Regions from separate parts of the Vibrio toranzoniae genome, predicted to be linked through region 1. Evidence: predicted binding sites of a transcription regulator. Region 1 holds the regulator's gene; each other region holds the start of a gene.
The links. The regulator PurR, encoded in region 1, represses purine synthesis genes. The targets are predictions, from matches to a motif close to TNANGNAAACGTTTNCNTNA.
Positions count from the first base shown of each region.

Region 1 (3,286 bases):
ATGAGGTCCACGTTGTTTTCTTCTAACACGCTTCTCATTTGAGCGCCACTTTCTGCTTCGCTCACTGTGTAACCTTCGTTCTGGAAGTATCCAACCAATTTACTGCGGGTTACCACATCATCTTCTACGACTAATACGTGATAGCTCATCTACACCACTTTTCTTATTTAATAGTTTCAATGACTATTCTATTCATAACTAGTAACAATTCTAGTGGTGCAGAAGATAAAAGCCATAAACATGGATTTTTTTTGATACAAGACAATCTTAAACCTTGCTATTTATCGTCCATAACAATTCAATATGGGCATTACCACTAACGAGTAGCTTTGCGCTGAGCAAATATCACGGTTAGTTAGACTGAATACCCCGGGTATACGAAAGACGATATTAGGATCAATCAAATGAAAGATACAAAAGCGTTCAACGAACAAAGAGCAGAAATCTACTGGTGGTTATCAAGCTTATTCGCCAAAGAACTCACTCAAGAAGAACTCGATCACTACCACTCTGTTGAGATTCGTTCTTTCTTGACTGGCTTAGGCGAAAATAAAACACTAGAACCTGCGATTAATAACTTAGTTGACGCACTAAACCGTCTGCAAACACGTGAAGACGCGCAACTGGAACTGTCTGCTGACTTTTGTGATCTTTTCTTAAAAACAGATAAACATGGCGCTCTTCCGTACGCTTCTATGTACATCGGCGAAACTGGACTATTGAACGATAAACCAGCAAAAGAGATGGAAGAGATCATGGCTAAACACAACTTAGTGGTTAACCAAGACCTGAAAGAGCCAGCGGACCACATTGCTATCGAACTCGATTTCCTTGGTAACTTGATCATTCGCTCTAACGAAACTGAGCTTGAAGAAGAGCTAGAAAAATCATTTTCTGTTCAACAACAGTTTATCGAGCAACAACTCCTTACTTGGGTACCCAAGTTCAACGTGAAATGTCATGACGTTGACGAATTCGGTTTCTACGCTTCAGTCTCATCTCTGTTACTCGCCTTCTGTAATTTAGACGCTCAATATCTAGCTGGTGACTAAACTTATTGCATGACTAGGTAAATAAATTCAATAGAATGTGACAATTCACCCGGATTTCAGGGTGAATTTTATTGCGAGTAACTTCTAGTCAGTCTAAAATTGTGACCGCAAACGATAAAATATGAAACATTCACGAAATGCTATGCTTATTTAAGTTCAGAGCATTTCGGTGTTAAGACAAGCCGCTCAATAGCGGTTTTTTGTTTTTTAGCACGTTAGTACCCAAAGAGCCCTACAAATTACAGCTCTTAGTTAGGTAGCTTAACGGCTACTTTATTCCGTACTTTGGGAAAGTAGCTTCTAATAGGATAAAACCATGGCCACGATAAAAGATGTCGCTCGCTTAGCCGGCGTATCGACAACCACCGTTTCTCACGTAATCAACAAAACACGTTTTGTTGCAGAAGCGACTCAAGAAAAAGTAAACAAAGCTGTAGACGAACTGAACTATGCACCAAGTGCTGTTGCTCGTAGCTTGAAGTGTAATACAACGCGCACTATCGGCATGCTTGTTACTCAATCAACCAACCTATTCTTCTCTGAAGTTATCGATGGTGTTGAGAGCTACTGCTACCGTCAAGGTTACACTTTGATCCTGTGTAACACAGGTGGTATCTATGAGAAGCAACGTGACTACATTCGAATGCTGGCAGAGAAACGTGTAGATGGCATCTTAGTTATGTGTTCAGACCTAACTGAAGAACTAAGAGTGATGTTAGACCGTCACGCTGACATCCCTAAAGTTATTATGGACTGGGGCCCAGAGAGCTCTCAAGCTGATAAGATCATTGATAACTCTGAAGAAGGTGGCTACCTAGCAACCAAGTACCTGATTGAACGCGGTCACTCTAAAATTGCCTGTTTAAGTGGCCACTTAGACAAAGCAGCCTGTGTTGAACGCATTGCCGGTTACAAGCGCGCACTCAACGAAGCTAAGATTTCTACCGATAACAACATGATCATCGAAGGCAACTTCGAGTGCGATACGGCAGTTCTTGCTGCAGAGCAAATCGTTGAGATGGAAGATCGCCCGACTGCTGTATTCTGCTTTAATGACACGATGGCACTAGGTCTAATGAGTCGCCTGCAACAGAAAGGTATTCGTATTCCTGAAGATATTTCGATCATTGGTTACGACAACATCGAGCTGGCTGAATACTTCTCCCCACCTTTAACAACGGTGCACCAGCCGAAACGTCGTGTTGGTAAAAATGCTTTCGAAATTTTATTAGAACGTATAAAAGACAAAGATCATGAAAAACGTGTCTTCGAAATGCACCCTGAAATCGTAGAGCGATGTACAGTTAAAACGTTAAATTAATTGATAAAATGAGTTTAATTTCATCAAGCGCACCTTTAGGTGCGCTTTTTTTATCAGCAACCAAAGTGAACCTAGATGCACAACACAAAGATCATTAATTGAAGCAATATCACATTTTGAAATAACAAGTGTGAGCCTCATTCAACAAAAACTTTATTCTATTCAATCAGTCACGCACAGGGCAAACCTCTTGAAAAAGTGGGACGCAAAGCTTCCGGCCTAAACCACTCGTTGGTATGGTAGCGGGGTTACCGATGGCAAAATGCAGTAACTACTAATCATTTAGTAATTTACGGCCTATTGACAATTTTATTGCAACATTTTGCTAATCTCTCGGACCTGCTTATTTGGTGGCGTAGTTCAAATACACCGAGATAAATAACATGGATAAACCGATACTAAAGGACTCAATGAAGTTATTTGAGCCCCTAGGAAAAATAAAATCACGCTCAATGTTTGGTGGATTCGGTCTTTTTGCTGATGACACAATGTTTGCTCTGGTTGTTAATGACCAACTGCACATACGAGCAGACAAATGCACAACAAAGCAATTCGAACAACAAGGGTTTCAACCATACGTCTACAAAAAGCGTGGCTTCCCTGTCGTTACTAAATATTTCGCTTTACCTGAAGGCTTATGGCAAGACCAAGAGCAAATTTTGCAGCTTGCAACCACGTCTCTGGGTTTTGCTAAAGAAGAAAAAGCTGAACAGTCTTCTGCTAAGCCGACCCGACTCAAAGATCTTCCGAATCTTCGACTCGCGACTGAACGTATGTTGAAAAAAGCAGGTATTGATTCCGTAGAACGTTTATATGAATCTGGCTCTGTAAACGCGTTTAACGCTATTAAAGAATCACATACATCCTCTGTCAGTATTGAACTACTTTGGGCGTTAGAAGGAGCAATTAATGG
Region 1 covers NZ_AP025514.1:1,112,408-1,115,693, reverse strand. Annotated here, with positions in the region: gene torR (two-component system response regulator TorR) at 1-149, opposite strand, end outside; gene torD (molecular chaperone TorD) at 405-1,052, shown strand; gene purR (HTH-type transcriptional repressor PurR) at 1,369-2,373, shown strand; cyclic di-GMP riboswitch class I at 2,544-2,629, shown strand; gene OCU50_RS04955 (TfoX/Sxy family DNA transformation protein) at 2,757-3,286, shown strand, end outside.

Region 2 (3,286 bases), 1.6 Mb from region 1:
ATCAGCGATGATTGCCGATGCTTTCTCTTCCCACTGTGCAGGAAGATCACCGTTTACGCGGCGTTTGAATTCAGCTGCCAGCTCAGGGTATGCTGCTTCATAAGCTGCAAGTTTCTCGTTCCACGCTGCTTCCTTAGCTGCGCCTGCTTCTTTCGCATCCCACTCTGCGTAAACTTCCGACGGAATTTCAAAAGGACCGTGCTCCCAACCTAGTTGTTTACGAGTTGCTGCGATTTCGTCAGCGCCTAAAGGTGCACCGTGACAGTCGTGCGTACCTGCTTTATTTGGAGAACCAAAGCCAATTACTGTTTTAGTACAGATTAGAGTTGGACGAGGATCCGCTTTAGCCGCTTCAATAGCAGCGTTGATAGCATCAGAGTCGTGACCATCTACCGCTGGGATTACGTGCCAGCCGTACGCTTCAAAACGCTTAGGTGTATCGTCAGAGAACCAACCTTCAACTTCACCATCGATAGAGATGCCATTGTCATCCCAGAAAGCAACCAGCTTACCAAGACCCAACGTACCTGCTAAAGAACATGCTTCGTGAGAGATACCTTCCATCAGACAGCCATCACCCATGAATGCATAAGTGTAGTGGTCTACGATGTCATGGCCTTCTTTGTTGAACTGTGCAGCCAGTGCTTTTTCAGCCATTGCCATACCAACAGCGTTAGTGATGCCTTGACCTAAAGGACCAGTAGTCGTTTCGATACCTGGTGCGTAGCCGTACTCTGGGTGACCTGGAGTCTTAGAGTGCAGTTGACGGAAGTTCTTAAGATCTTCAATTGAAAGCTCGTAACCTGCTAGGTGAAGCAGAGAGTAAATCAGCATTGAGCCATGGCCGTTAGACAGGATAAAACGGTCGCGGTCAGCCCACTCTGGGTTGGCCGGGTTATGGTTCAAGTGGCCACGCCAAAGAACTTCAGCGATGTCAGCCATACCCATAGGTGCGCCTGGGTGACCAGAGTTTGCTTGTTGAACACCGTCCATGCTAAGCGCACGGATTGCATTGGCTAGAACTTTACGAGAAGGCATGTCTGCTCCTGAGTACATAAGCGATTTAAAAAGAGTTAGTGCTAAAAATTTCATTTTTATTAGCGCGGGTATTCTCTCAAACGACTATAGCGACTGCAAACGATTTACTGTCCTTTTAACCATCATTTTTCGCAATTTTTACCCATTGATATCACTTGGTAATGGCTTATATCACCCGGCACGCAAACGTTTAGTTATGTCATATCATAAAAAAGAGCTTGTAATTCGACCGTTGGAATTTAGAATGGCCGTCTAGATGTAGAAACACCTACAAAATATACTGTATTTAATGGCGGCGCTTCCTTAACTTGCGACGCCTAAAATTATTTGCATTTAATCTATTTGCAACTAAAACACTATTTGCAACTAAAACTAAAAGTGGAGCTCTCATGGCTAAGCACCTATTCACTTCTGAATCTGTTTCAGAAGGCCATCCAGATAAAATTGCAGACCAAATCTCTGATGCTGTTCTTGATGCCATCTTGGAACAAGATCCAAAAGCACGTGTTGCTTGTGAGACTTACGTAAAAACCGGCATGGTGATGGTTGGCGGTGAAGTAACAACGTCTGCATGGGTTGATATTGAAGAAATCACTCGTGAAACAGTACGTGAAATTGGTTACGTTCATTCTGATATGGGCTTTGACGCTGACTCTTGTGCCGTTCTAAACACAATTGGTAAGCAGTCTCCAGACATCAACCAAGGTGTTGATAAAACAGACCCGAAAGAGCAAGGCGCTGGCGACCAAGGTATCATGTTTGGTTACGCGACTAACGAAACACCAATCCTAATGCCTGCTCCAATTACTTACTCTCACCTTCTTGTTAAAAAGCAAGCTGAAGTACGTAAGAGTGGCAAGCTTAACTTCCTTCGCCCAGATGCTAAGTCTCAAGTAACATTCCAGTACGACCAAGGTAAGATCGTGGGTATCGATGCCGTTGTTCTTTCAACTCAGCACTGTGATTCAGTCACGACACCTGACCTGCGTGAAGCGGTAATGGAAGAGATCATCAAGCCAGTACTTCCTTCTGAGTGGATCAATAAAGACACTAACTTCTTCATCAATCCAACAGGTCGTTTCGTAATCGGTGGCCCAATGGGTGACTGTGGTCTAACTGGTCGTAAGATCATTGTTGATACCTACGGCGGCGCAGCTCGTCACGGTGGCGGTGCATTCTCTGGTAAAGATCCATCAAAAGTTGACCGTTCTGCAGCTTACGCAGCGCGTTATGTTGCGAAAAACATCGTTGCAGCAGGTATGGCTGACCGTTGTGAGATTCAACTGTCTTACGCTATCGGTGTTGCTGATCCTACATCTATCATGGTTGAAACGTTCGGTACTGAAAAAGTAGCGCACGAGATCATCATTGAAGCCGTTCGTCAAAACTTCGATCTACGCCCATACGGTCTTCAAGAGATGCTGAACCTTCTTCAACCTATCTACAAGCAGACTGCTGCATACGGCCACTTCGGTCGTGAAGAATTCCCTTGGGAAGCGACAGACAAAGCAGCAATCCTTGCGGACTTCGCTGGTCTAAAATAATTTAGCCACTGCGATTTGTTTCTTTAAAGCCCTTATTTCTTAGTAAGGGCTTTATTTTTATGTACTTACCGAACTTTCACTCGCCATTCCCTTCTCTAACGCCCTTCTTTACCGTTAACCACTTAGTATAAAAAGCCACTGATAATTTGTATTTTCTAGCACTACTGACAATAGTTAAGGTAACTCCTAGACGATCAAGCTCACGTTTAACCCTAATGTATTTAGTCTAAAATCATTAGTTAAATGAATGCGAGAGCAAAAACTAGGACGATTACGAGCGATTGAGCTCGACACCATAACGCTAATGTCAACCACACCACTGAGCCTTATGGAATTATAACTAGGACGTTATTTAACTAGGGGGAATTATGCCTCGTACCGTGCACCCATCGGAACTGAACAATAAAAAAGATAAGGTCAGCGATCAGGATTACGCTCGAACCATTCCTTGTAACCAAGTTAGCATTTCAGCACCCTTTCATTGGTTGTCACTAGCTCTACACGACTTCGTGAAAATGCCATTAATCAGCGCATTTTACGGCTTGTGTTTTATGGCGGCAGCCATCGCCATAGTCCAACTTGTCCAATGGCAAGGAACACACCTAGTCGTTATGCCGAGCTTGATAGTCTATATGTTGATAGGGCCTTTTCTTGCTCTAGGCCTGTATGACGCCAGCTGGGAAAGAGAAAAAGGACACAACGCT
Region 2 covers NZ_AP025514.1:2,702,745-2,706,030, forward strand. Annotated here, with positions in the region: gene tkt (transketolase) at 1-1,038, opposite strand, end outside; gene metK (methionine adenosyltransferase) at 1,428-2,582, shown strand; gene OCU50_RS12140 (DUF2189 domain-containing protein) at 2,951-3,286, shown strand, end outside.
Region 2: the regulator PurR is predicted to act here: its motif matches at 1,217-1,236, upstream of metK (methionine adenosyltransferase).

Region 3 (3,286 bases), 210 kb from region 1:
GGTTAAGCCTTACTTGAAGCACATGACGGATTCTCAGCTGTTTGCCGTGATGGTATGTGGTTTGGCTTCTGTTGCTGGTGGCACGCTAGTGGGTTATGCATCGCTTGGTGTAGACCTTAACTACTTGATCGCTGCGGCATTCATGTCGGCGCCTGCTGGCCTGTTAATGGCTAAAATCTTAGTACCGGGTAGTCCAGATGACGCTCAAGAAAATATTGAGTCTGATGTAGAAATTCCACGAGCAACAAACGTTGTTGAGGCAATGGCTGATGGGGCTATGTCTGGACTTCGTATTGCCGTTGCTGTAGGTGCAACACTTCTTGCCTTTATCAGTGTGATTGCAATGCTGAATGGTTTACTCGGTATCGTTGGCGGTTGGTTTGGCGTAAACCTAAGCTTCGAACTTATCCTAGGTTATGTGTTCGCCCCCGTTGCATGGTTGATCGGTGTACCCTGGTCTGAGGCTGTGGTTGCAGGCTCGCTGATCGGGAACAAGATTGTTGTGAACGAGTTTGTGGCTTTTATCCAGTTAATGGATGCTAAAGAAGCACTGAGTGAACACTCGCAAGCGATCGTGACTTTCGCTCTATGTGGTTTTGCTAACATATCAACCATGGCGATTTTGATTGGTGGCTTGGGTAGTTTAGTTCCAGAGCGTCGCTCTTTCATCTCACAATACGGCTTCAAAGCAATTTGTGCTGGTGTGTTTGCTAACTTAATGAGTGCAGCGATTGCTGGTGTGGTACTTTCGCTTTAACAGCGGCATCTTAAGTTACTTATACGTCTCGTTTTGTAATGGGTAATCATCAAAAAAGCCGCAACGTGATGAACGTTGCGGCTTTTTAATTCTGTTTATACCGTCATTCGCAGATTACTTCGAGTGAAACTGCTCACAAGCGATCATTGTGTTCTCGATTAGGCTCGCAACCGTCATTGGGCCGACCCCCCCCGGTACTGGGGTGATGAAGCTTGCGCTCTCTTTAGCGACATCGTATTCAACGTCACCCACTAGCTTGCCAGATTCTAAACGGTTGATACCAACATCGACCACAACAGCCCCTTTCTTAATCCAAGCTCCTGGAATGAAGTTAGGCTTGCCTACTGCAACCACAACAACGTCTGCTTGACGTACGTGGCCTTCAAGGTCTTTGGTGAAACGATGACAAGTCGTCGTCGTACAACCTGCTAAAAGCAGTTCTAGCGTCATTGGACGGCCTACAATGTTTGATGCGCCAACAACAACCGCGTGTTTACCACGTAAGTCGATGTTGTAGCGGTCAAGCAGCGTAATAATACCTTTTGGCGTACAAGAGCGAAGCTTAGGCATACGCTGAGCCAAACGACCTACATTGTATGGGTGGAAGCCATCCACGTCTTTCTCTGGTGTGATACGCTCAAGAATGTGAGTGCTATCAATGCCAGCAGGTAGAGGCAGTTGAACCAGAATACCGTCGATCTCTGGGTCTTGGTTAAGTTGGTCTACTAATGTTAACAGTTCATCTTCTGTCGCAGTGGCTGGCAAATCGTAAGATTTAGATACGAAGCCAACTTCTTCACACGCTTTACGCTTACTTCCAACGTAAACCTGAGAAGCAGGGTCTTCACCCACTAAAACAACCGCTAGGCCCGGAGCGCGTAATCCAGCTTCAGTACGAGCTTTTACACGTGCAGCAACTTCAGAGCGAACCGTTTGAGAAATTAGCTTTCCATCAATATTTTGAGCAGTCATGAATTTCCTTAGTATTGATATTCAAGTTAGTGGCTGATGTTTTTGGCGCATTATTCCAGAAAATCTTTTTGATTACCATTAAGCAAACGATTGCTTTGGTTTAATTTCCAACACTTATATGTTTGCTGCCCTTTTTTTACCCACTTAGATCAGAATGTTACATAAAGCCGTTGCTTTACTGATTCGAATTCGTATAATTCGTTCCTGTAGCGCGCCCTTAGCTCAGCTGGATAGAGCACGTCCCTTCTAAGGATGTGGTCGAAGGTTCGAATCCTTCAGGGCGTGCCATTATTTAAAGAAACCCGATAGCTCTCAGAGTTGTCGGGTTTTTTGCATTTCACCTAGCATAAAAACATCCGCGTTAAAGTGCCATCCTGTTTCCTTCCTTATTCATTTCATTTGGCTCATGTTATCGAAAGTTAAAATTGTTCGTTTTTTGGGGTTTACATCATTTGGTAATAGAGCCACTATGAAATCATGAAAAATAGACAAGTAAAGTAATTAGGCAGTGGGTTTATAAAATCACACCTTCTGATTAATTGCTGATTTAGAGGAAGTAATGGCAGGAAACAGTATCGGACAACATTTCAGCGTGACCACGTTCGGAGAAAGTCACGGTATCGCACTAGGATGTATCGTAGATGGGTGCCCACCAGGATTGGAAATTACTGAAGCAGACCTTCAAAGAGATTTGGATCGTCGTCGCCCCGGTACTTCTCGCTATACAACGGCTCGCCGTGAAGCGGATGAAGTAAAGATTTTATCCGGTGTATTTGAAGGCCAAACTACGGGAACTTCTATTGGTCTATTGATTGAAAATACAGACCAACGCTCTAAAGACTATTCCGAAATTAAAGACAAGTTCCGTCCTGGGCACGCCGACTATACGTACCACCAAAAGTACGGTGTGCGTGATTACCGAGGTGGAGGTCGTTCTTCTGCTCGTGAAACCGCAATGCGTGTTGCCGCAGGTGCAATTGCGAAGAAATATCTTAAACAAGCATTTGGTGTTGAAATCCAAGCTTACCTTTCTCAAATGGGTGATATCTCTATTGATAAAGTGGATTGGAACGAGATTGAAAACAACGCTTTTTTCTGTCCTGATGTCGACAAAGTACCGGAATTTGATCAACTGATTCGTGACTTGCTAAAAGAAGGTAATTCTATTGGTGCGAAGATTCAAGTGGTTGCGACTAAAGTGCCGGTGGGTCTTGGTGAGCCAATCTTTGATCGTCTAGATGCTGATATTGCGCATGCTCTAATGAGCATCAATGCTGTAAAAGGTGTTGAGATTGGCGATGGCTTCGATGTGGTTAATCAACGTGGTAGTGAACACCGTGATTCATTAACGCCTGAAGGGTTCAGTAGCAATCATGCTGGCGGTATCTTAGGTGGTATCTCTACTGGGCAAGATATTGTGGCAAGCATCGCGCTTAAGCCGACATCAAGCATTACGGTTCCTGGTGACACAATCACGAAAGAGGGTGAAGCAACGCAGCTAATCACCAAAGGTCGTCACGATCCATGTGTTGGTATCCGTGCGGTGCCGATTGCTGA
Region 3 covers NZ_AP025514.1:902,448-905,733, forward strand. Annotated here, with positions in the region: gene OCU50_RS04060 (NupC/NupG family nucleoside CNT transporter) at 1-757, shown strand, start outside; gene folD (bifunctional methylenetetrahydrofolate dehydrogenase/methenyltetrahydrofolate cyclohydrolase FolD) at 872-1,729, opposite strand; tRNA gene OCU50_RS04070 (tRNA-Arg) at 1,941-2,017, shown strand; gene aroC (chorismate synthase) at 2,289-3,286, shown strand, end outside.
Region 3: the regulator PurR is predicted to act here: its motif matches at 1,808-1,827, upstream of folD (bifunctional methylenetetrahydrofolate dehydrogenase/methenyltetrahydrofolate cyclohydrolase FolD).